Regions from separate parts of the Defluviitalea raffinosedens genome, predicted to be linked through region 1. Evidence: a T-box and tRNA genes for the amino acid it is inferred to sense, from the RefSeq annotation. Region 1 holds a T-box; the other holds one or more tRNA genes.

The links. A T-box is a leader RNA that pairs with one kind of tRNA and senses whether it is charged. The one in region 1 lies ahead of proS (proline--tRNA ligase), so its partner is inferred to be a tRNA-Pro.
Region 2: it has a tRNA-Pro gene. The T-box ahead of proS (proline--tRNA ligase) is inferred to sense a tRNA for this amino acid. The anticodon was not compared.

The regions. Positions count from the first base shown of each region.
Region 1 covers NZ_JAFBEP010000003.1:204,880-216,402, reverse strand. Annotated here, with positions in the region: gene JOD07_RS04190 (sugar ABC transporter permease) at 1-1,219, shown strand, start outside; gene JOD07_RS04185 (methyl-accepting chemotaxis protein) at 1,262-2,938, shown strand; gene JOD07_RS04180 (AEC family transporter) at 3,168-4,106, shown strand; T-box leader at 4,168-4,399, shown strand; gene proS (proline--tRNA ligase) at 4,590-6,026, shown strand; gene JOD07_RS04170 (general stress protein) at 6,071-6,547, opposite strand; gene JOD07_RS04165 (CCA tRNA nucleotidyltransferase) at 6,681-8,021, shown strand; gene JOD07_RS04160 (DUF4340 domain-containing protein) at 8,107-9,063, opposite strand; gene JOD07_RS04155 (GldG family protein) at 9,060-10,385, opposite strand; gene JOD07_RS04150 (ABC transporter permease) at 10,403-11,104, opposite strand; gene JOD07_RS04145 (ABC transporter ATP-binding protein) at 11,088-11,523, opposite strand, start outside.
Region 2 covers NZ_JAFBEP010000002.1:154,311-165,833, forward strand. Annotated here, with positions in the region: gene JOD07_RS02635 (phosphate ABC transporter substrate-binding protein) at 1-738, opposite strand, end outside; gene JOD07_RS02640 (methyl-accepting chemotaxis protein) at 842-2,851, opposite strand; gene pnpS (two-component system histidine kinase PnpS) at 3,097-4,851, opposite strand; gene JOD07_RS02650 (response regulator transcription factor) at 4,856-5,572, opposite strand; gene JOD07_RS02655 (hypothetical protein) at 5,867-6,115, opposite strand; gene JOD07_RS02660 (hypothetical protein) at 6,303-6,737, shown strand; gene JOD07_RS02665 (glycosyltransferase family 2 protein) at 6,738-7,418, opposite strand; gene mnmL (tRNA modification radical SAM protein MnmL/YtqA) at 7,589-8,506, shown strand; gene JOD07_RS02675 (DUF4364 family protein) at 8,581-9,120, shown strand; gene JOD07_RS02680 (hypothetical protein) at 9,126-9,368, opposite strand; tRNA gene JOD07_RS02685 (tRNA-Pro) at 9,498-9,571, opposite strand; gene JOD07_RS02690 (PspC domain-containing protein) at 9,697-9,906, opposite strand; gene yihA (ribosome biogenesis GTP-binding protein YihA/YsxC) at 10,020-10,622, opposite strand; gene lon (endopeptidase La) at 10,609-11,523, opposite strand, start outside.

The DNA.
Region 1 (11,523 bases):
AAGTCAAACGAGCAAGGCGAATACAGTTATTAGCAACCGAGAAGCAGAAACGATGAACTTCTTTCAGGAATTAAGAGTTCTGTTAAGGAAGAATATTCGTGAATATGGAATGTATATTGCACTCATTGTGATTATGGTAATATTCTCTATTACAACAAAAGGACTTTTCATGTCTTCAAGAAATATCAGTAACTTAATCAATCAAACAGGCTATATTGCTGTGTTGGCAGTTGGCATGACATTGGTGCTTATTATCAGACAGATTGATTTATCTGTTGGTTTTGTAGCGGGATTTTTAGGTGCTATCGCAGCGATCATGCTCACAAAACTGGGGATACCTGTAGTCGTTACAATTCCGGTTATTCTTGTTTTAGGGATACTGATTGGTTTATATCAGGGATTTTTAGTAGCAAAACTTTCCATACCTTCATTCGTGGTAACTCTTGCAGGTATGTTAATTTTTAGAGGCGCACTGCTTCTTGTGACAGAAGGAAGCGGTACCATCATCATAGACAATGCAGTATTTAATGCTATAGGCAATGGATTTATACCGGATATTACCAATGGAAGAATCCATGTGTTGACACTGATTTTAGGTGGAGTAGCCATTGCATTATTTATCTGGTCTGAGCTTAAAGCAAGAAAAAATAAGTTGAAATATAACTTTGAAGTTATTTCTCCAGCTATGTTAGCTGCCAAAATTGTTCTCGTATCCGCTGTAATTGCATACATTACTTGGATTCTTGCCAACTATAATGGATTATCCTGGACAGTAGTGATCGTTATTTTGGTGGTTGGGATCTATCATTTTATTACAACCAAAACTGCTGTGGGAAGATATGTTTATGCTGTAGGTGGAAACCCCGAAGCAGCAAAATTAAGTGGGATCAACGTAAATAAAATTATCTTTATCGTTTATGCATCCATGGGTATGCTAGCGGCATTATCCGGCATTCTTTATACTTCAAGATTGCAGTCTGCAACTACAACAGCAGGAACAGCTTTTGAAATGGATGCTATTGCATCTGCATATGTAGGTGGTGTATCGGCAGCCGGAGGTGTGGGTAAAGTAACCGGTTCTATTGTAGGTGCATTGGTTATGATGGCATTGACCAGTGGTATGAACTTGATGGGAATAGGTATTTCTTATCAGTATATGATCAAAGGTATTGTACTTGTAGGGGCAGTAGTATTTGATGTAATGACAAGGAAAAAGTAAGAGTAATACTTGTTGTCCTCTTTAAAATGGAGTGGGATATATATGAAGAAAATCAGCGATAAGATGGTAATTGCTACACTACTCATCATCTTAGTTACTGCGTTAGGAATAGGCATTCCAAGTTATCATACGACGGTTACTCAAAGCGATCAGATATTGTATACCCAAATGGACCAGCAAACAGCCAGCCTTTTTAGCATTATAGAAGGTTTTAGAGCAGTAGCACCATCAGAAGAGGCAGCAAAGAATCAATTTGTGAAATATCTTTCCAATCGGGTGATTGGTAAAACCGGATACGGTTTTATCATCAGCGGCGAAGGAAAATTTGTCTTTCATCCCAAGAAAGAGCTTATAGGTACCGATGCACTGCAATATCCTTTTGCTCAGATCATGTTGGACAATAAAGACAATGTGAATAATAATGGATATGGCCGAGCAAAAGTAAGAATGATTTCTTATATTTGGGAAGGGAAGGAAAAGTTCGCGTACTACACCTATCATCAGGATTGGGATATATTTGTTGCTCTATCCGGTGTTTATGACGAATTTATAGCTGCGCAAAAAACAGCGCTGAGGACATTGATTCTATTTGGAACAATCGTTCTGATCTTATCAGGAATCCTTGTCTATGTGATTATGACCCAACAGATGAAACCTATTGAATTTCTGTCTAAAGCAATGAAGGAAGTTGAGAAAGGAGATCTTTCTGTAAAGATCACCAATATCAAGAGTAAGGATGAAATAGGCATTCTTACCAATGGTTTTAATGGCATGATTCATACATTAAGAGAATTAACCTCCAATATTAAAGATTCTACGGATATTCTGCATACGGCTATACAAGATACAAAACAGAGTATCGATCAAACTGTTAACAATTCAAAAGAAGTTGCAAAAGCAATCAATGAAATTGCCCATTCCAATCAAGTTCTGGCAATGGATGTAGAGAAAGGCACATCAGCAATGCAAGTGATTTCTAAATCTGCACAACATACAAGAGACACTATAACCTACATGAGCAAAATTACAGATGAAGTAGAAATGGCCGTAGAACAAGGAAGTATGGCAACAGAAGATCTGTCTGCCAAATCCAATGAAACTATAAAGACTTTTAACTGGTTAAATGAGCAGATTAAACTGCTTGAAGAAAAATCCATAGAAATTTCTTCTGTGACGGGAGTTATTCGTTCCATTTCAGATCAAACCAATTTATTGTCTCTAAATGCAGCTATAGAGTCGGCAAGGGCAGGAGAAGCCGGAAAAGGTTTTGCTGTAGTAGCTGATGAGATTAGGAAGCTGGCTATAAAAACTGCTGAACAGACAGTTTCTATCAATCATTTTATAAAGGAGATTCAGCAACAGATACAAGGCGTGGCAGAATATATGATCAAAGGTCGCGAGACTGTGGAAGAACAGGACCAGACTGTTAAGAAAACCAATATTGCCTTGTTTGAGATCTATAATAAGATGAAAGATATGTCTAAATATATTAACTCGATCACAAAGCAAATTATAGAAGTGACTAAAAGTACGGAAAGCAGTGTGGCAATGGTGGAAAATATTTTGATTACTTCACAGCAAACCTGTGCAAATTCTCAGGAAGTTACGGCTTTAACAGAACAGCAGTTAGCCAGTGTGCAAACCATAGAAATTACGGTCAATAAGCTTAATGAGTTATCAAACAATCTCACTCTTATGGTAAACAAATTTGCTTTGTAATCTAAAGAAAGGACAAAAGTCATTCTGACTTTTGTCCTTTTCATTTTTTCATTTATGGTTTTTAATGTTTTTATAAAATATGGTGATGTATATTGATATTTTTAAGTAAAAAAGATAACATAAAAGTTAAAGCAGTTATAAAATATGGTATAATAATATTTTTAGGATGTTTTTTTAAGATTATTTTTCTTAATATACTTTATTGATTACTTACTCAGGGGGGCATAGAATGGCAGAAGCATTACTGGTAGGAAGACGGGTTTTACTCATATTTATATATGTTTTGATCGGGATATTCTGTGTGAAAAAGAAAATCATTACTTCCCAGTCAGGAAAGCAATTTTCTAATTTTATAGTGACGGTAATTATGGTTTGTGTTGTGATTAAAAGTTATATCCGCCCAATGGAAAGGCAGCATTTATTAGGCATATTTCTGGCCATTGGCCTTGCGGCATTGTTTCATATGATAGCGATTATTGTGTCATCCCTGCTCATAAAAGAAAGAGAAGATGTAGGGTACCGCATTGAAAGAATGGGTGTAATTTATTCAAATTGTGGTTTTATGGGGATTCCTTTAATTTATGCTGCAGTTGGGGATATAGGGATATTTTATGCTGTGGCTTATATCAGCATCTTTAATATCGTTTTGTGGACCCATGGGGTGATGCTCTTAAGCGGGGAGAAAAAGTTTAATCTAAGATCCATTATAAGCAATCCGGCACTTATTGCTTTTGCAATAGGGTTACTTCTTTACTGCACTCAAATCCCTGTTCCCGATATGATTACAGAAGTTATGGGAAGCATTTCAGATATGAATACGCCTCTAGCCATGATTACAACAGGTGTTTTTTTAGCCAATATTGATTTAAAATCTACCTTTACCAATAAACGAATTTATTTTGTTACAGCCCTAAGATTAATTTTACTTCCTATGATTATGCTAATCATTATTAAGATCCTAGGCGTTGCAAACTGGATGCCCGGTGCTCATGAAGTAGTAATGGTCAATGTTATAGGCTGTGCTTGTCCGGCGGCGGCATCCATCACCCTGTTTCCTGCCAAATATAATGTGGATGGGGAATATGGGGCACAGATTATAGCAGTTTCTACCCTACTTTCTGTGATCACTATTCCAGTCTTTAATTTAATTACGAATCTTTGGCTGTAAAAAAGGATTTACCCTTGACAACTTAAGGATTTATGCTTTATCATAAAGCCAAATAATAAGGACAAAGACAGTGAAGAGGAATCATAAATAAAGTTTTTTCACAGAGAGGAAATCGGTTGGTGAAAGATTTCTAAAAAGCTTATTTATGTCCCGCCTTGGAGTTCTGCATGATGAATGCAGCGGTAGTTTGGCTATCGTTATTTAAATGAGAGATGCTTGATATTAAAGATATTTGGTATTTTTAATATCTTGGCATTATTAGGGTGGTACCGCCGATAACCTCGGTCCCTTTTTGGGATGGAGGTTTTTTTATTTGTGTAGGAAATTCTTCCGAAATTTCTATTAATAAAAAAGTCCTCCGGAAAGGATGAACACTCGCACATATTGTATTTTACCGGCTTTGTCCACTACGTTTGGCGCAAGAGTTTTGCAAGCGAAATGCTTTCTTGCTTGTCATTAAAAAAATAAAGAGGGGAAATGAATATGGGAAAAGATAAGAAGTTCGTTCAAGAAATCACCGATATGGAAAAAGACTTTGCACAATGGTATACCGATGTGGTAAAAAAGGCAGAATTAATAGACTACTCCAGTGTCAGAGGATGTATGATCCTTCAACCTTATGGTTATGCCATTTGGGAACTGATTCAACAGCAATTGGATAAACGCTTTAAAGAAACAGGGCATAAGAATGTATACATGCCTATGTTTATCCCTGAAAGCTTACTTCAAAAAGAAAAAGACCACGTAGAAGGATTTGCTCCGGAAGTGGCTTGGGTTACCCATGGCGGAAGCGAGCAATTAACCGAACGTCTTTGCGTGAGACCAACTTCTGAAACTCTGTTTTGTGAGCATTATGCCAATGTGATTCAGTCTTACAGAGATTTGCCAAAATTATACAATCAATGGTGTTCTGTAGTACGTTGGGAAAAGACCACAAGACCATTCCTAAGAACTTTGGAATTCTTATGGCAGGAAGGTCATACAGCCCATGCAACTGCTGAAGAAGCTCAGGAAGAAACCATCAGGATGTTAAATGTTTATGCAGAGTTCTGTGAAAATGTCCTTGCAATTCCTGTGGTTAAAGGCAGAAAAACCGATAAAGAAAAATTTGCAGGGGCAAAGGAAACCTATACCATCGAAAGTTTGATGCATGACGGAAAGGCCTTGCAATCAGGAACCAGCCATAACTTTGGAGATGGCTTTGCAAGAGCATTTGGCATCCAATATACAGATAAAAACAATGAATTAAAATATGTGCATCAAACTTCCTGGGGAATGACTACAAGACTCATAGGTGCTGTCATCATGGTTCATGGAGACAACAGCGGTCTGGTACTTCCTCCAAGAATTGCACCAACTCAACTTGTTATTATTCCTATTGCTGCCCATAAAGAAGGGGTACTTGAAAAAGCCCGTGAATTAAAAGAAAGACTTTCTGCTATTGTAAGAGTAGATTTAGATGACAGTGATAAGATGCCTGGATGGAAATTCAGTGAATATGAAATGAAAGGGGTACCTTTCCGTTTAGAAATAGGACCAAAGGATATTGAAAATAATCAAGTTGTATTGGTAAGAAGAGATACAAGAGAAAAAATCACTGTTTCTATGGATGAACTGGAAACCAGAATTCCAGAACTTATGGATAGCCTTCAAAGAGACTTGCTTGAAAAAGCAAGAGCCATGAGGGATACTAAAACTTATGTGGCAAGGACTTTCGATGAATTTAAAGAAATCATCACCAATACCCCTGGCTTTATTAAAGCAATGTGGTGTGGAGACGAAGCCTGCGAAATCAAAATTAAAGAAGAAACAGGCGCTACCTCCAGATGCATTCCTTTTGAGCAGGAAAAAATATCTGATACCTGTGTATGTTGTGGAAAACCTGCCAAAGATATGCTATACTGGGGTAAAGCATATTAAAAAATAAATAAATTTAAAATGGCCCCTGATTTCAGGGGCTATTTTTAGTGTACCTCTACATCGTACCCTCCAAAGTTTTTAAGGATATCGGTAACCGCATCTACGTTTTCTTCTGTAGCTTTGGTTGTTAAAATCACTTTGCCTTCTTTTAAGCCTTGTTCATAACGGGGTGTAGCGCTTTCAGGAACACCCAGGTCAATAAGACCTCCTACGATGCCGCCGGTAACTGCGCCAGACAGTAAGCCGGCAATGGGCCCTGCCGCTGCAATAACTCCAAGACCGGGAATGGCAAAGGAACCTGCACCTATTAAAAGGCCTGCAAGACCACCCAGGACACTTCCTGTTGTAATGCCGTCAGAGATATTGTCATTGGTTAATTCTTCCCCTTCATAGCTATGATCATCCCTGTCTTTTGCAACAATTGATATATCGTCCATACGAAGATTTTGACTTCTTAGTTCGAAAGCTGCATTTTCAGCGTCTTGTCTTGTATGAAACAGTGCAATTACAGTTTTATCCATGCTTTGGCCTCCTTTCATCCATAGTTTAAGTGATTTCCATAAATTTATTCATGGAAGCTTTTAAAAATTGGAAAACTAATATAATATATAAAATATAAAGTAAAGGAATATGCAGAACTTTTGGAGGTACTCAATGCTTAAACAAATAGATATTCCAAAGGAAGTAGAAGAAATCATTCTGACTTTAAATGAAAACGGTTATGAAGGATATATTGTTGGTGGCTGTGTAAGGGATATTTTGATGGACAGAATACCTACGGACTGGGATTTGACCACTTCCGCAAAGCCGGAAGAAGTTAAACGTTTGTTTAAAAGAACTTATGATACAGGTATTGCCCATGGAACCGTAACAGTCATATTAAACAATAAACACTTTGAAATCACTACCTATAGAATAGAAGGGATATATGAAGACCATAGAAGGCCCAAAGAAGTAACTTTTACCAATGATTTGGAAGAAGATTTGTCGAGAAGAGATTTTACGATGAATGCCATTGCCTACCATCCCCAAGAAGGGTTCATAGACCCTACAGGAGGCATAGAAGACATTAAGAAAAAAAGCATACGTTGCGTAGGAGATCCCCATAAGAGATTTGAGGAGGATGCTCTTAGAATGCTTAGGGGGATTCGGTTTTCTTCCCAGCTGAATTTTACGATAGAGGAAAATACCTTAGAGGCTATTAAAACCAATGCTCATCTTATTTCATATGTCAGTGCTGAAAGAATAAAAGAAGAACTGGATAAAATTCTTTTAGCAAAGTATATTCATAAATTCATAATCTTGCATGATACAGGTATTCTTAAGTTTATTCTCCCTGAAGTGGACAGATGTTTTGAAGTAGCCCAAAACCATCCCCATCATGTGGACAATGTGGGGATTCATACCCTAAAAGCAGTAGAAGCTGTGGATAACATTCTCCCTCTTAAATGGACGATGCTATTTCATGACATTGGAAAACCGGAACATAAGACAACGGATGAAAAGGGCATCAGCCATTTTCACGGTCATGTGGAAAAAAGTGTTCTCTTAGCAGAAAAAATCATGAAAAGACTTCGATTTGATAAAAAAAGCATGAACCATATCTTAAAGCTTATAAAATGGCACGATTACAGAATTAAAGAAGACAAGCAGACTGTAAAAGAGTTGCTCTATCAGATAGGAGAAGAAGCTTTCCTGGACTTTCTAAAAGTGCAATTAGCCGATGCCAGGGCTCAAAATCCTGTATATTTCGAAGAGAAAGAAGAAAAGATTAAGAATCTGTATACCATTTATGAAGAAATTAAAGTAAAACATGAATGTTTTACTTTAAGAGATTTAGAAGTAAATGGCCAGGATTTAATTAAAACAGGTATAAAGGAAGGAAAGCAAATAGGTGAAGTTCTTGAATACCTTCTTAAAATCGTCATAGAAAATCCTGAACTCAATAAGAAAGAGATTCTTCTTTCCCGTGCAAAAGAAAAATATGTTCAATGACATAAAACCCCATGGTTATAAAGAACTTAAGCAGGAAGCTGTATGTTCTTTATAACATGGGGTTTTTTTAGGAGGGAGGAAAAGGTTACTTTTCATCTTTTTCTGTGACAACAAACTGATCTATGGTTAACTCTGCCGGGAGCAGAGATGTAGCTTGAACCTTATATATGAATTGCTTATCTGCTAAAGTAACATAAGTATCTTCATCTTCTTCTACTGTATTGCCTGCATATAAAGTTAAAGTTGAATTCTTTTCATCATTTAAATATAAAGTTATCGCAGCCCGAGGGGTTTTAAGTCCGTATTGATCCAAGGATTCTTCATCTGGATGATCCACTGTAAATTCTTTGATGACCTTTCCTCTTAAAGAAGCCAGAAAGGTATTTATTTTAACTTCATTTAATTTTTTATCGCCACTGTACCATCGGGTGTTTAGATCTTCTTCTTTGGAAGTTATAGTAAATGTTGTGTCATTGTTTTTTATTTCAATTTTGCTTACAGCTTCTTCATCAAAAGATAAGAGATTTTTATTTCTGAAGGAATTCACCTCTAAAGATACCTCACTCCAAAGCGAGGCAGCCATTGTATATACTTTTTTTGTATCCTGGTCCAGCACATAATATCCTTTTCCTAAAGGAGCAGAATATCCCAGACTTAAAGCTCTGGATACACCTTCATCTGTTGTTAAAGTAATGTTTTTAACTGGAGGATCAAGTCCATAAATGGATAAATCTTTTGGATTTTCTTCAACGAGTCCATTGACTTCAGGAGAAGAGAAGTTAGACAATATTGTATCAATTGTATAGGAATTTGCCGGGTATTCTATGGGAGAAGCAATATCCCATGTGCTTCCGTTTCTTTTGATTTTTATCGCCTGATTTTCTCCTGAAATCTCTATTTCGGTAATTTTATTCTGATCCTCCTGCCAGATATGTGTTTTTTGATCTTCTTTGGCAAGCTTTTCTTTCTGAAAGTATTGATAATAAGCAAACACCAGTATAAATGCTCCTAAAGCAATAAGGGTTGGAAGAATCTTTTTCACAAAGATCGCCTCCTAAAATATATCATTCCGCCAAATATGAATACAAAGAGAGGAACCAATAAAACCGTTACACCAAAGACTAAAATAGCCTGGCTTCCAACGAGTACAATAGGTTCTGAGGTATAGGTTTTGGCAGGGATATCCACGATCGAGGAATCCGCACTAAACCATTTTAATGCTCCAAAAAAGATTTCACTGTTTCCAGCCAGTCCAATCACCTGGTCATGAGCAAAGAAAGAATTTCCAATGACTAAGAGCTGTGTTTTCTGATTGCCGTCCAGTTCTTTTTCAGCAGCTATGGCAATAGGACGGGCTTCTGAAGTTTGCAATATGATATTGGTAGTCATATCGCTGTTTTCATTAACAGAAAGCTCTCTTGCTTTTGGAATAATGGTTGCTATTTTATCTTCTTCAAGCTTTTCTATAATATCGTGATAAACATATTCTGGAATTAGAGTTTGTTCATCTCCGGAATAATTGCGGACAGGGTCGGTTAAAATATTATCCTGCACATTAATACCGTAAATTGCAGAAAGTTCTTTTAGATTTTTAAGATTTTCTCCTTCCGTATAGTGGTTAAAGGCCAATACCATTTTTCCGCCCTTATTAAGGTAGTCCTTTAACAGATTGATTTCATCCACTGTATAGTCAATCTGAGGACCAATGATATAAAGGATGTCGGCATCATCAGGCAGTTTATTTTTACCTGTTAAAGAGTAACTCTCAACGGTTATCCCTTTCTGCTCCAAAAGAGAACTTAGAACAGACAAATCGTTGTTTTTTTGAAATTCCCCATGCCCTTCCATGATGTATATTTTGGTTTGCTTTTCGGCAGTAACATCCAGAATTGCCTGAATGAGAGCGCCTTCTCCATCAAAATACTGCTCTCCCGTTTCATAATTCGTTCGGATTAAATCATAGGCAGGGACTTGCTTGGTTCTTTTATCCGATGATACGACGGAAGTATACATAGAAGTAATCTGATATTCATTCACAAGGCTTGGATTCTGCATAGGGTTAATGATTTCCATGGATATTTTATCGTTTACATTATGCATATTTTCATAGAGCTCATTGACATCCATTGCAATAGAATCTGTGGGTTCTGCAAAAAATAGAATTTTTACTTCCTCATTTACATTTTTAAGAGCATTTTTTCCCTGTTCTGAAAGGGAATATATTTTATCCCGGGTTAAATCCCATTTAATCTTAGAAGAACTAAGCATTAAATTGATAAGAATTACAGCTCCAACCACAGCAATGGTAAATATGGCTGAGTTTGTTCCATATTTTAGATGTTTTTGAAACTTTTTTTTATTCATAGGGACCTCCTTGTTTGCTACTGAAGCCATCGACTTTTAATCACTCTAATGGTCAAAAATAGGAATATTCCTGTAAAACTTAGATAATAGATGATTCCCGATAACGACACAATACCATTTTGGAAAGGTGCATAGGGTTCAAAAAGACTCAGTACTTTAATAAACTCCTTTGAAACACCTGAAAACATATTCTGCATAAGATCCGCAAGCCAGAAAAACAGCAACATTCCAAAGCTTATGACTCCGGCAATAATTTGATTTTCCGTTAAGGAGGAAGCGAAAATCCCTACGGAAAGAAAGCTAAATCCAAGAAGGATATTTCCAAGGTATGAGGAAAAAACAATTCCTATATCCGGTTTTCCAAGCATAAAAACAATGATCACATGAATCAGCGTAAAGCCTAGAGCAATCAAATAAACCAGGCATGCACTGAAGAACTTTCCAAGGACAACCATTTCTACCGAAACAGGAGAAGAAAAGATGAGCTTTTCTGTACCGTTTTTCTTTTCTTCTGTAAAAAGTTTCATGGTTAACATCGGTGCAATGAATAAGAAGATTATAGGCCAACTGGACATGGCATATTGAACGTTGGGAGAACTGGCCCTAATCACAAAATCACTGAATAAAAATCCTGTTAACAGCAGGAAAAATCCCATAAGTATATAAGCCTGAGGAGAATAAAAGTATCCTTTTAATTCTCTTTTACAGATGATCCACATGATTTAATTCCTCCTCACTGGTGTTTTCATTTAAAGTAATATGTAAAAATACGTCTTCTAGGCTCATCTTTTTAACCGTCATTTCCAAAATGGGCATTCTGCTCTCTGCCAAAGCATAAAATAAAGGACGACGAAGATCCTTATTCTTTTCACCTTCTACCTGATATCCAAAAATGTTTTCATCTATTTCTTTAACTACTTCTACTGCCAGAATCCCTTGAAGAGACGAAATAGTATACAACACTTCTTCTTTAGGACCTTCAACTTCTACATAAAGTTTAGAAACACTTTGAAAATCTGTGGACAGATTTTCAGGAGTATCTATGGCAGCAATTTTGCCTTTATTCATGATGATGACCCTGTCACAGAGGGCATTGACCTCAGGAAGGATATGGGAGCTTAATATAATGGAATGATTT
Region 2 (11,523 bases), on a different contig from region 1:
TGCTTTTATAGTTTCATCAAGATATCCTAAAGAAAGATAACCTATTGCATTCTCCTGAGTGGTTACGGATGTTTTTAAAGCCCCATTACTGTCAAAAGTCAATGCATCTGCCACCATCCCACTGACTTCTTTCCCATCATCGGTTTTGTCCAAAAGTCCTACGATTTCTTCAAAAGCACTTCTTGTACCGGAACCTGCTTCACGGCCTAATACCACAATCGGCGCATCACTTCCTCCAATTTCACTCCAGTTTTTAATTTCACCTCTGAATATTTTATTTACCGTGTCAATGTCTAAATCAGAAATCGGATTAGAAGGATGAACTACCACAGCAATTCCGTCATAGGCCAGTACATACTCTGTTAACCCCCACGTCTTTTCCTCTTCTTTTAATTCGCGGGAAGACATTCCTATATCTACATTCCCGGCTTCAGCATCTTTGATCCCTGTGGAAGACCCTCCCCCTTGAACATTAACAGTAATTTCAGGTTCTACAGCTGAAAATGCATCTGCAATGGCTTGTGCAACCGGAAGTACTGTAGTAGATCCACTCATTGCCACCGTACCTTCCAATAATTCTTCTGCATTATTCTCTTCTGCTTGTGTATTTTGCTGTGACACTGTTTCTTCTTTGGATGCTGTTTCTTCAATATTTTTTTCTTGACTTGTGCATCCTGAAAAAAGACCAATTACCATGACCATTGTCATAATCACACTTAATAGATGTAATTTTCTCATTGTTATTCCTCCCCAAAGATATTTGTCTGATCTCTAACCTTATTTACAAGATAACTTTAACATCTTTTTGTTAATCCCATATAATGGATATGTTAATTCTATGTTAACTTTTTAATTGAAACATAGACGTCTTGTTTTCTAAATCCTGTGCCATTTTCAGAAGTTCTTCACTGCTTCTGAAGATTTTTTCAATATTCGATGTTTGCTCTTCTACACTTTCATGAATATGTCTGCACATCAATGCTGAATCCTCCACTTGATGAGCTATGTGCTCGATCCCTTCCAATAAATTATTTTTTTCTAAATTCATATAATAAATCGCTTCGTTTAAACGAGTGATCTTTAATGCAATTTCTCCTGCAATCTTATCAATATGAGTAAATACATTCTCCGTATTTAACATCGCCTCATACTGCAGAGTTGATATTTGCCTGACTTCTTCCATAATCCGTGTCGCTTTTTCAACTTGAGAAACCATCTCTCCTAAATAACTGTACATTGTATGTGTAAGCTTTTCTGTCTGTTCTGCCAATAATCGAATTTCTGTTGCCACAACTCCAAAACTTCTTCCATATTCACCTGCTCTCGCTGCTTCTATAGAAGCATTTAATGAAATCAAATTGGTTTGTCGGGCTATGTCTTCGATGTTATATATTATGTTTGCAACTGCTTTTGTTTTGGATTGCAGTCCTTCAATCTCTATAGTAACTTCTTTCCCTAAGTCCATACCCGTTTTGGAGATCTTGTGTAATTCTTTCACCCGTTCTACTCCTAATCTATTGACTCTCTTACTTTCCTCTGCCTGTTCCATAACTTCCCGTGCATTCTGAATGATTACATTTATATAATCCGAAAACTGCATCGTTTGCTTTAACATATGATCTGTCTCTGTAAACTGCAAATCAGAAGTGGATGATAATTGTTCCAAAGAAGCAGATATGACTTGAGCAGATACTGAATGGCTCTCGCAAATCCGATGAAATTCTTTAGAAGAATAAAACAATAAATGAGCAGTTTCTAAAATGCTTTTTACCAAATTTCGTATTTGCTCAATCATTTCATTAAATTTTCTAGTTAATTTCCCCACTTCATCTCTAGATTGTTCTATTAAATGAACCTCCAGATCTCCCTGCTCTACCTTTTTCATGCCGTCTAACAGATATTTCATAGGCTTTGTAATTCCAGACACAATCCATATGCTAAAGCATATTCCTAATATGAGAACTACGAGTAAAATCATTACATTTTTCAGAATCATATTTTTGATATCATCTTCTATTTCTTTACTCTCCATCACAACGATAAATTTCCATCCTGTTCGGGCATTGGTTGTGAAATTCATAAAATACTCTTTCCCATTGATTTCATACTCCAACTGCCCTGTATCTAAGTCTTTTATTTTTTCAAAAAATGGTTCAGAAGAAATGCTTTTGGAAATCATCTCTTTTTTCCTATGGGCAGTAATAATACCATCAGAATTTACCGCATATGCATATCCCGTTTTCCCTAAATAAATCTCTTCTAAAATGGAACTAAAATAGTCTGTAGATACTGCAGCAGCAACAACACCTATTGTTTTTGCATCCTTATTCACAGTTTTAGCAATAATAATTTCAGTATTTCCAGATTGTTCATTGGCTGCTGGAGACAGATAAACCACTCTTCCTTTATTACTCATAGCCTTTTTATACCATACTTCTTTTGTAGGCTCATAATTTAGGGAGACAGTTTTCGTCTCGGGATATTGATAAAAAATATTATTATAAGTGGCAATCATTAATCTTTTGATCGCGCCATTTCCTTCTTCGTAATACTTAAAATCTCCCAGAATTTTTTTCTTGTTATCTTCAGAAATCAAAATGTTGGAAACACTATTCTCTCTAGAAATAGCCTGAAGAGTTAATTCAATGCTTGCAAATAATTTTTCAGAAGATTTTTCAATCTGCTTTGCCAATAGAATTTCTGACTCATTGGCAAATCGCTTAATTCTCCTAGTTGTCTCCAAGGAATTGTTGATCACTACGATAATGAGACTGCTTACTTGCATTACAATTACAACAACCAGAATTTTATTCAATATGCTTTTACTGAATGATTTCACAAACAGTTCCATGCAAGTCCTCCTTATTCTTCATGTTCTTCATGATCTTTTGATAAATCATTTGTTGTATCATAGCCTTTATCAGTAAAATTAAAATAAAGTTCTTGTTAAATTCTTGTTAATCTTTTTTAAGCCAAAAAACAACTGCATTGTATTTGTAAAATAAAAAAGTTTGGTCCCGTGCAAACAAGACAAACTTTCTTATGTCATAAAAAAAGAACAAGAATTAAATCCTTGTTCTTTTCCATATTCTGCACTTAATTTTTTATTCTCGGAAGGGTAACGGTAAAAATACTCCCCACTCCTTCTTTACTGTTTACCTCGATCGTACCATCATAAAGTTTCACAATATGTTTTACAATAGAAAGACCAAGTCCTGTTCCACCCATTTTTCTCGATCTTCCTTTATCCACCCGATAAAATCTTTCGAAAAGTCGAGGGATATGTTCTTTAGATATTCCTATTCCTGTATCTTCTACGATCACTTTCAAGGTGTCCTGCTCTGTTTTACAGATGAGTTTCACTTTTCCTTTTTCAGTATACTTTATGCCGTTATCGATTAAATTAATCAGAATCTGTTTCATTCTGTCCGCGTTGCAATAGAAAAACATTCTATCTTCAATATCCTTTTCTAAAGCAATACCCTTTTCTTCTGCTTTCGGTCTCAGTATTGCAAAAACTTCGTCAATCAGTTCATTCATATCCTGCATAGACATATCAATGTCTACTTCTCTCGTTTCAATTTCTGACAGGGATAATATATCTTGAATTAAGCGATATAATCTTTCCGTTTCTATATCAATAATATCTAAAAATCGTTCTGCTACTTTTTGGTTTTCTAATGCTCCATTTTTTAAAGTATCCACAAAACCCCTGATAGAAGTCAAAGGCGTCTTCAGTTCATGGCTTACGCTGGATACAAAATCACTTCGCATTTGTTCCAGCTTCCTTATTTGAGTAATATCTTGTATGACAAGCAAAGTTCCTATGATTCGCTCTCCTTGTTCTGTCAATGTAATCGGGCTTGTATAGATTCTCAAAATCTTGGTTTGCTCATCTAATTCCAATTCATCCACAATAGATTCTTGATTTTGAACAGACCTTTCTAAAGCCTCCAGTATTTTTGAATTCCTTACGACTTCATAAAATAGCTTTCCATATACATAATCCTCTTTTACAGAAAATATTTTATATGCGACAGGATTCATAAGCATGATATGGAGACCGGAATCCACAGCAATAATTCCGTTAATCATACTGTTCATAATGGATTCTAACTGGATGTTTTTATGCTTCAACTGAAAAATCGAATATTTTAATTCCTTTGCCATATAATTAAAAGATGTTGCTAATTTTTCAATTTCTTCATCTCCATCCACATATACCTTTTTATTATAATTTCCTTTGGCTATTTCTTCTGCTGCATAAACAAGCTGACGAATAGGCCGTGAAAACTTCTTAGAAAAAATAAAAGCAGCAATAATTGCAATAATTACTCCAAATAAGATTCCTATCATACTATAATCAGCGATTGTACGATTCATTTCCTGAATTTCAACCAGGGGTACCGACAATCTCAGCACTCCGGTAAAATCTTTGGTTTTTATCGGACATGCAATGTATATAAGATGAACCCCTAACGTCTCACTGTATCTTTTACTGAATCCTATTTCATTCTGTAAAGCTTTTATGATTTCAGGACGATTAATATGATTTTCCATAATTTCAGGGGATGACTCAGAATCCCCCAATACTTTTCCATTTTGATCTATGATCGTCAGGCGGGCATTAACGCTTTTTCCATATTCTATAGCAAAATTTTGAAAATCCATTTCTTCCACAGATTTGAATTCATTAATGAACAAATCTGTAAGGAGTTTTCCCTGAACTGAAAGTTCATGTTTTAACCTGTTTGTGTAATACTTCTGGCTGGTCTGAAGAGCTGAATAGGCTGTTGCCAAACAAGAAAAAACAATTAAAACAGTATATGTAATAAGAAGTCTTCTCTGCATTATTTCACTTACTTTCTTCCCTAAATTTATAACCTATTCCGCGTACCGTTTTTATAAAAAAAGGTGAGCTGTCATCATCTTCTATTTTCTTTCTCAAATTTCTTATATGAACATCTACCGTGCGACTTTCACCCACATAATCATATCCCCAAATCTTTTCCAATAACTCTTCTCTGGAAAAAACTCTTCCAGGATTCTTGGCCAGTACAGCTAAAAGCTCAAATTCTTTTAATGGCATTTCAATTACATTATCGCTCTTTTTCACTGTTCTGGTAGTCTCATTGATTGCCAGATTCCCTACTTGAATGATTTTTTCTTTTTCTGTTGACTGTGGTAAATATTCTGTTTCTTCCTTTCGTCTTAATACAGCTTTAATCCGCGCTAAAAGCTCACGAACCCTAAAAGGTTTCCCAATATAATCATCTGCCCCCATTTCTAAACCAAGTACTGCATCAATTTCTTCATTTTTGGCTGTTAACATAATCACAGGGATATTTTTTAAAGACTCATTAAAGCGAATTCTTTTTAAAACTTCTAATCCGTCAATACCAGGAAGCATAAGATCCAGAATTACTAAATCTACAGAAGCATTGAGTTTTTCCAATGCTTCTTCTCCAGATTCTGCCTCTGATACTTCATATCCGGTATTCTCAAGATTATATTTTAATAACTCTAAAATATGAATTTCGTCATCTACGATTAAAATTTTTCGTTTTGACATAAAATCACTCCAATAATCTTTAGTTGATCGAGTTCATAATAACATATGAACTATTCTATAACAACAAAAATGCTGTTGCATCATCCTTATGAAATAAAAAGATTTGTCCCTTGCAAACAAGATGACTGTCTTATTTCACCAGAAAAAGTTTCGCTCGCAAAACTCTCCCGCCGAGTGCAGTTGGTAAAACCAACAGAATACAACACACTTGAATGCACATCCTGTACGGAAAACTTTTATAGTATAGGAAATCCAGAGAAATTTCCCATACTATAAAAAAAGCAGCTGCGCTTTTTAAAGCATGCTGCCTATACTGCCAATACCGATTATGCCTATAAAAAATAATAAATAACAGATGCACCCTAGAATTGGAACTCCAATCCCTATAAACAGTAAAATCTTCCCAAATTTCTTTTTTTCTAAAGAAGCATTTTGATCCGTCATCCAAATAATTCCTAATATGATCCCCAATAAAGGTCCTGGAAAAATAATTGTTCCTATAATCAGTAGTGCTTTTAGTCCTCCACTTAATTCTTGATCCATATTAACCCCCCTGTTTACATTTTCATATTATTTTTTAATTATACAAGTATTATTGGTTATATACAACATAAATTACTTTTTAATCTAAAATGGACAAATATTTATTGTGTATTTTGTTTTTATGCTGCAAATAGTAATATTGAAAACCAATATTATTATTTTATGCTGCTCAGAAAGAAGGGATGACATGACAAATATTTTAACCAGTCAGCAGCTCTCTGATGAATTAAACAAATTAAAGTCATTAATCAACGACTTTGATTATTCAGAATTAAGAAATGTTACATTCTTAAATCTGGAATCTTTATATACTTATATTTCAGAAGTGGAAGATAACCCTTTTCAGAGACAATATGAAGCACTTCAGGCTTCTCTGGATATACTGGAACCCTATATACCTTTTGCAATAGGAGAAAGAGCAAGAGAATTTTTAATTCTGGCAAGTCAAATGACTACAGATGAAGAAATTGAAGCTTTAAAACAAGACTATTTAGAAAGAATGCGATTAGATTTTGTAAATACGATTCGCATGATTCAATCAGAAGAGGAATGGAAATATCTTACTCAAATCTGTGAAACCATAAGACAAAGTAAAGAATCTCAGATGATGTATCAATACTGATCAAGAGCTGTATTTTTGAAACTTTTTACTCCGTTTTAATCTGGATAAAAAGTATATCTCAAAAACTGTAGATAAAATATTGCAATACATGGCATATTTCTCAAACTTTCCTTTGATCCATCCTCTTTTTTGCTCTTTAGGAATATGGTAAACATATGGCCATTTTACTTTTTTAATTTGGTATCCCATTTTGCGTGCATATTCAGTAATCATCATTTCAATACCATATCTTGTATGCTCAAAATGGGGCATACTCTCCAGTAATGCCCTTCGAATCAATCTCTGCCCCGATAAAAACGGGGCAATTTTATGAGAAAGATCCGTAATGAATTTCCCTTTTGAAAAAGTACCAATCACCATATCAATATTTTCTCGTTTTGCATATTCTATCATAGAAATCAAATGCTCTTTACTTAGCCCTTTTAAATCTGCATCCAAAAATAAGATCCACTCTCCGCTGCTGGCCTCTAATCCTCGTTTTATAGCTGCTGCTTTTCCTTGATTAAAAGGAAGCTCTATTAAAGTTACAGGATACTTTTTTACTTCCTGTGTAGTCTGGTCAACTGAACCGTCATTGACAACAATGATTTCTTTAATCATCTCAAAACCCATTAATACAGATAAAACATTGCCAATTCTTCCCTCTTCATTATACGCAGGAATAATTACCGATATATCCATGGAAGTGCTCCTTTTTCTCCTATTTCTTCTTTTAACATTGTCTCTATATGTTAATTTTCTATAGTATGAACAGTCCAACGCTTATTTATTTGACATTTTTAATCATTGACGTTTGTCCCATTAGAGTTTACCATAATAATAAGGTATATTTTAAAGAATGGAGACATCATATGTATTGGGGAGATAAGCCTTATCATTCTCTGAATTACTTTCTTCGTCAAAAATTTGGAGAAAAAATTTTCAAAATTTCATTAGATGGAGGATTTACATGTCCTAACCGGGACGGTACATTATCTGATAAAGGATGTATTTTTTGCAGCGGAAGAGGATCCGGTGATTTTGCTCCACCAGCTATTCTTCCCATTTCAGAACAGTTTTATCAAAGCAGAGCTCTTTTAGATAACAAATGGAAGTCGGGAAAATATATTGCTTATTTTCAGGCCTTTTCAAATACTTATGCACCTGTAGATGTGCTTAGAAAGAAATACGAAGAAGCATTATCACTGCCTGATGTGGTGGGGATTGCCATTGCCACCCGTCCCGATTGCTTAGATCATTCTGTCTTAGATTTATTGGATGAAATCAATCAAAAGACTTACTTATGGGTGGAGCTTGGCCTCCAGACCATTCACGAAGATACTGCTTTTCTCATTCAAAGAGGTTATTCCCTTTCATGTTTTGAAGAAGCAGTCCATAATCTTTCAAAAAGGAATATAGATACAGTGGTTCATCTGATCCTGGGGCTTCCGGGAGAAAATAAGAACGATATTCTTTCATCCATTCAATATATAGCCAGTCAATCTGTACAAGGGGTTAAGCTTCACCTTTTGCATATTATCAAAAATACCCCACTATATGATTATTATTTGAAAAATCCTTTTCATGTATTAACAATGGAGGAATACATTGACTTAATCATCGACTGCCTGGAACTGCTGCCTCCTTATATGGTTATTCATCGAATTACTGGAGACGGTCCAAAGGAATTGCTGGCAGCTCCTTTGTGGAGTAAAAATAAAAAAGCAGTGTTAAATGGGATTCATAAAAGGTTTAAAGAAAGGAATACCTGGCAGGGCAAACTTTACTGATTTTCTTGTCGGGAATGACTTTTTGGTATACAATTAAGTAGTATGACTTATTTACTACGACAGGAGGGATTCTGGTGTTTCAATCTATAAATGAATTAGCCACAAACAAGTTAATTTTGCTGTACTTAATTTCTAAAATTAAAATGCCTTTATCCCATGCACAAATTACTCAATTTATTATGGAAAGAGCCTATATGGACTATTTTTCTCTTCAGCAATATTTAACAGAACTGATCGATGCAAATTTAATCGTCAGTCAGCAGGAAAATCATAAAACCCGTTATATCATTGCCAATAAAGGAATAACTACTCTCGAATACTTTATCAATCGTATTCCAGAAAATATCAGACTGGAAATAGACGAATACATAAAAAAAAATCGCCAGCAATTAAAAAAGGAACTGGAGATTACCGCCGAATACATCCCTGAAAAGCATAGTGAATATATGGTACATTGCAAAGTAAAAGAAAATGATATAACCCTGATGGACTTACAACTCAGTGTTGCTTCAAAAGAGCAAGCAAAAAAAATATGTGAGAACTGGAGGAGAAACGCACAGAATTTATACGGATCCATATTATCAAGCTTAATTCAAAATCCACCTGATGAATAAAGGGCTTAACTTATGAGTCCTCTTCTGTGAGCTTCTTGCGAAAGGATTTGATGTTTTTCACGGGCAAAGCCAAAAGCGAGTTTTGCCATTTTTTTATGCAGATATTCTACAGAATCTTTTTTATTCTCTAATTCTTCAATCCACTTTTGTGTACTTTCAACGTCCTTTTTCACTTTATCTATTTCACTTAATAAACATTGATCATCCAAGTGAACATATTGAGATGACCACTGTGTTCTCAAATCCATATTGCTTCCTCCCTTCAATAATGAATGACAATCTAAATATATACTATTACTATTATAACCATATTAATACAATATTAAATTTATATTACAAATTAAAAAGGAACGCATACTATGCGTTCCAAAGCAAAATCGGGGTGACAGGATTCGAACCTGCGACCTCTTAGTCCCGAACCAAGCGCTCTACCAAACTGAGCCACACCCCGAAAAAATATTTTCTTAAATTCGCTGCAAATTATATTATATATTCTTTTAATCGTTTTTACAAGTATATCTTGAAAAAAATAAAGCAATAAAAAAAGTCCGGCAATCGGACTTTAGAAAATATATATTATCTTAAATCTCTATACTCATCGTCTACCGGCATAACTGCCCAGCAAATAATGTAAAGTAAAAATCCTGGAAATCCTGTACTCATAAGCGTTAATAAAACCCATAAAATGCGGACCAACGTAGGATCAAAATCAAAATACTCAGCAATTCCTCCGCAAACTCCTGCAATTTTTTTATCTCTAGTGGATAAATGCAATCTTTTTTGCATCATGACCCCTCCTTTTCCCATTGACTTTATTTATTAAACTCGTAACGTAAAGGTTGCTTCATTTTTCATTACTATATACGGCACATCTGAAAAAAAGTTTGTTTTCTAAAATATTATTTTTCATTTTCTTCATTAAGAACCCACTGATCCAATATTTCCCATATCTCATCTTTTCCCTGTTTAGTTTCAGCAGAAAAAGGAATAATGATATGGTTTGGATCCATCTGAAGCGTCTTACGGATAAGGGAAATTTGCTTTTGAATCTGGCTTCTTTTAATTTTATCCGCCTTGGTTGCAACTACCAGTACATTTTTTTGATAATGGCAAATCCAGTCATACATCATTTTGTCATTTTCACTGGGCTCATGTCTTATATCTACCAATAAAACCACAAGTTTCAGCTGTTCTCTCTTAGTCAGATAGCTTTCTATGAATTTACCCCATTTTTCTCTTAAATCTTTGGATACCTTAGCGAATCCGTACCCGGGGAGATCAACAAAATACAGTTTATCTTCTACATTGTAGAAATTGATAGTCTGAGTTTTCCCTGGCTGACTGCTGGTTCTCGCTAAAGCTTTTCGATTGACCAGGGCATTGATCAACGAAGATTTCCCTACATTGGATTTCCCCGCAAAAGCGATTTCATTCAAATGGCTCTGAGGAAATTGACTTGGATTACCACAAACCATATCTAAACTTACATTATTTACATTCATAGAGATTCTCCTTAATAATAGCATGATTTAAGACTTCTTCCATATTCTTTACAAGAACAAACTCCATATTCTCTTTGATTGAATTAGACAATTCATTCAAATCTTTTTCATTGTCTATGGGCAAAATGACTGTCTTGATGCCCGCTGCTTTTGCCGCTAAGATTTTTTCTTTTAGGCCTCCTATGGGAAGAACTCGTCCACGAAGGGTAATTTCACCTGTCATTCCCACATCATTGCGCACAGGCTGATTCGTAAGGGCAGAAATCATTGCAGTTGCCATAGTAATGCCTGCAGAAGGTCCATCCTTAGGAACCGCACCTTCCGGGATATGAATATGAATGTCCATATCTTTGTAAAAGTTACTATCGATGCCCAGACTCTCTGCTCTGGAACGAATATAGCTTATAGCTGCTTTTGCTGATTCCTTCATAACATCTCCCAATTGACCCGTCAGCTCAAATTTTCCGGTCCCCTTCATAGTATTTACTTCTATCGATAAAGTATCCCCTCCAACCGGAGTCCATGCTAGGCCTCGTGCTATACCAATTTCTGCCTGTTCCATAATCTTATTGATTCTGTATTTCTTGACACCTAAATATTTCTCTAAATTGGATTCAGTAATACGAACACATTTTTTATCTTCTTCCAGGATTTCTTTAGCCGCTTTTCTGCATAATTCTCCTATACATCTTTCCAACTTACGTACTCCGGCTTCCTTTGTATAATAGGTAATAATGTTTTTAATCACTTCCCTGCTTATACGAAGCTGGGATCTTGTCATGCCATGCTTTTCTAATTGCTTATCTATCAAGTGATTATAGGCGATATGGAATTTTTCTTCTTCCGTATAACTGGAAATCTGAATAACCTCCATCCTGTCCAAAAGAGGTCTTGGAATCGT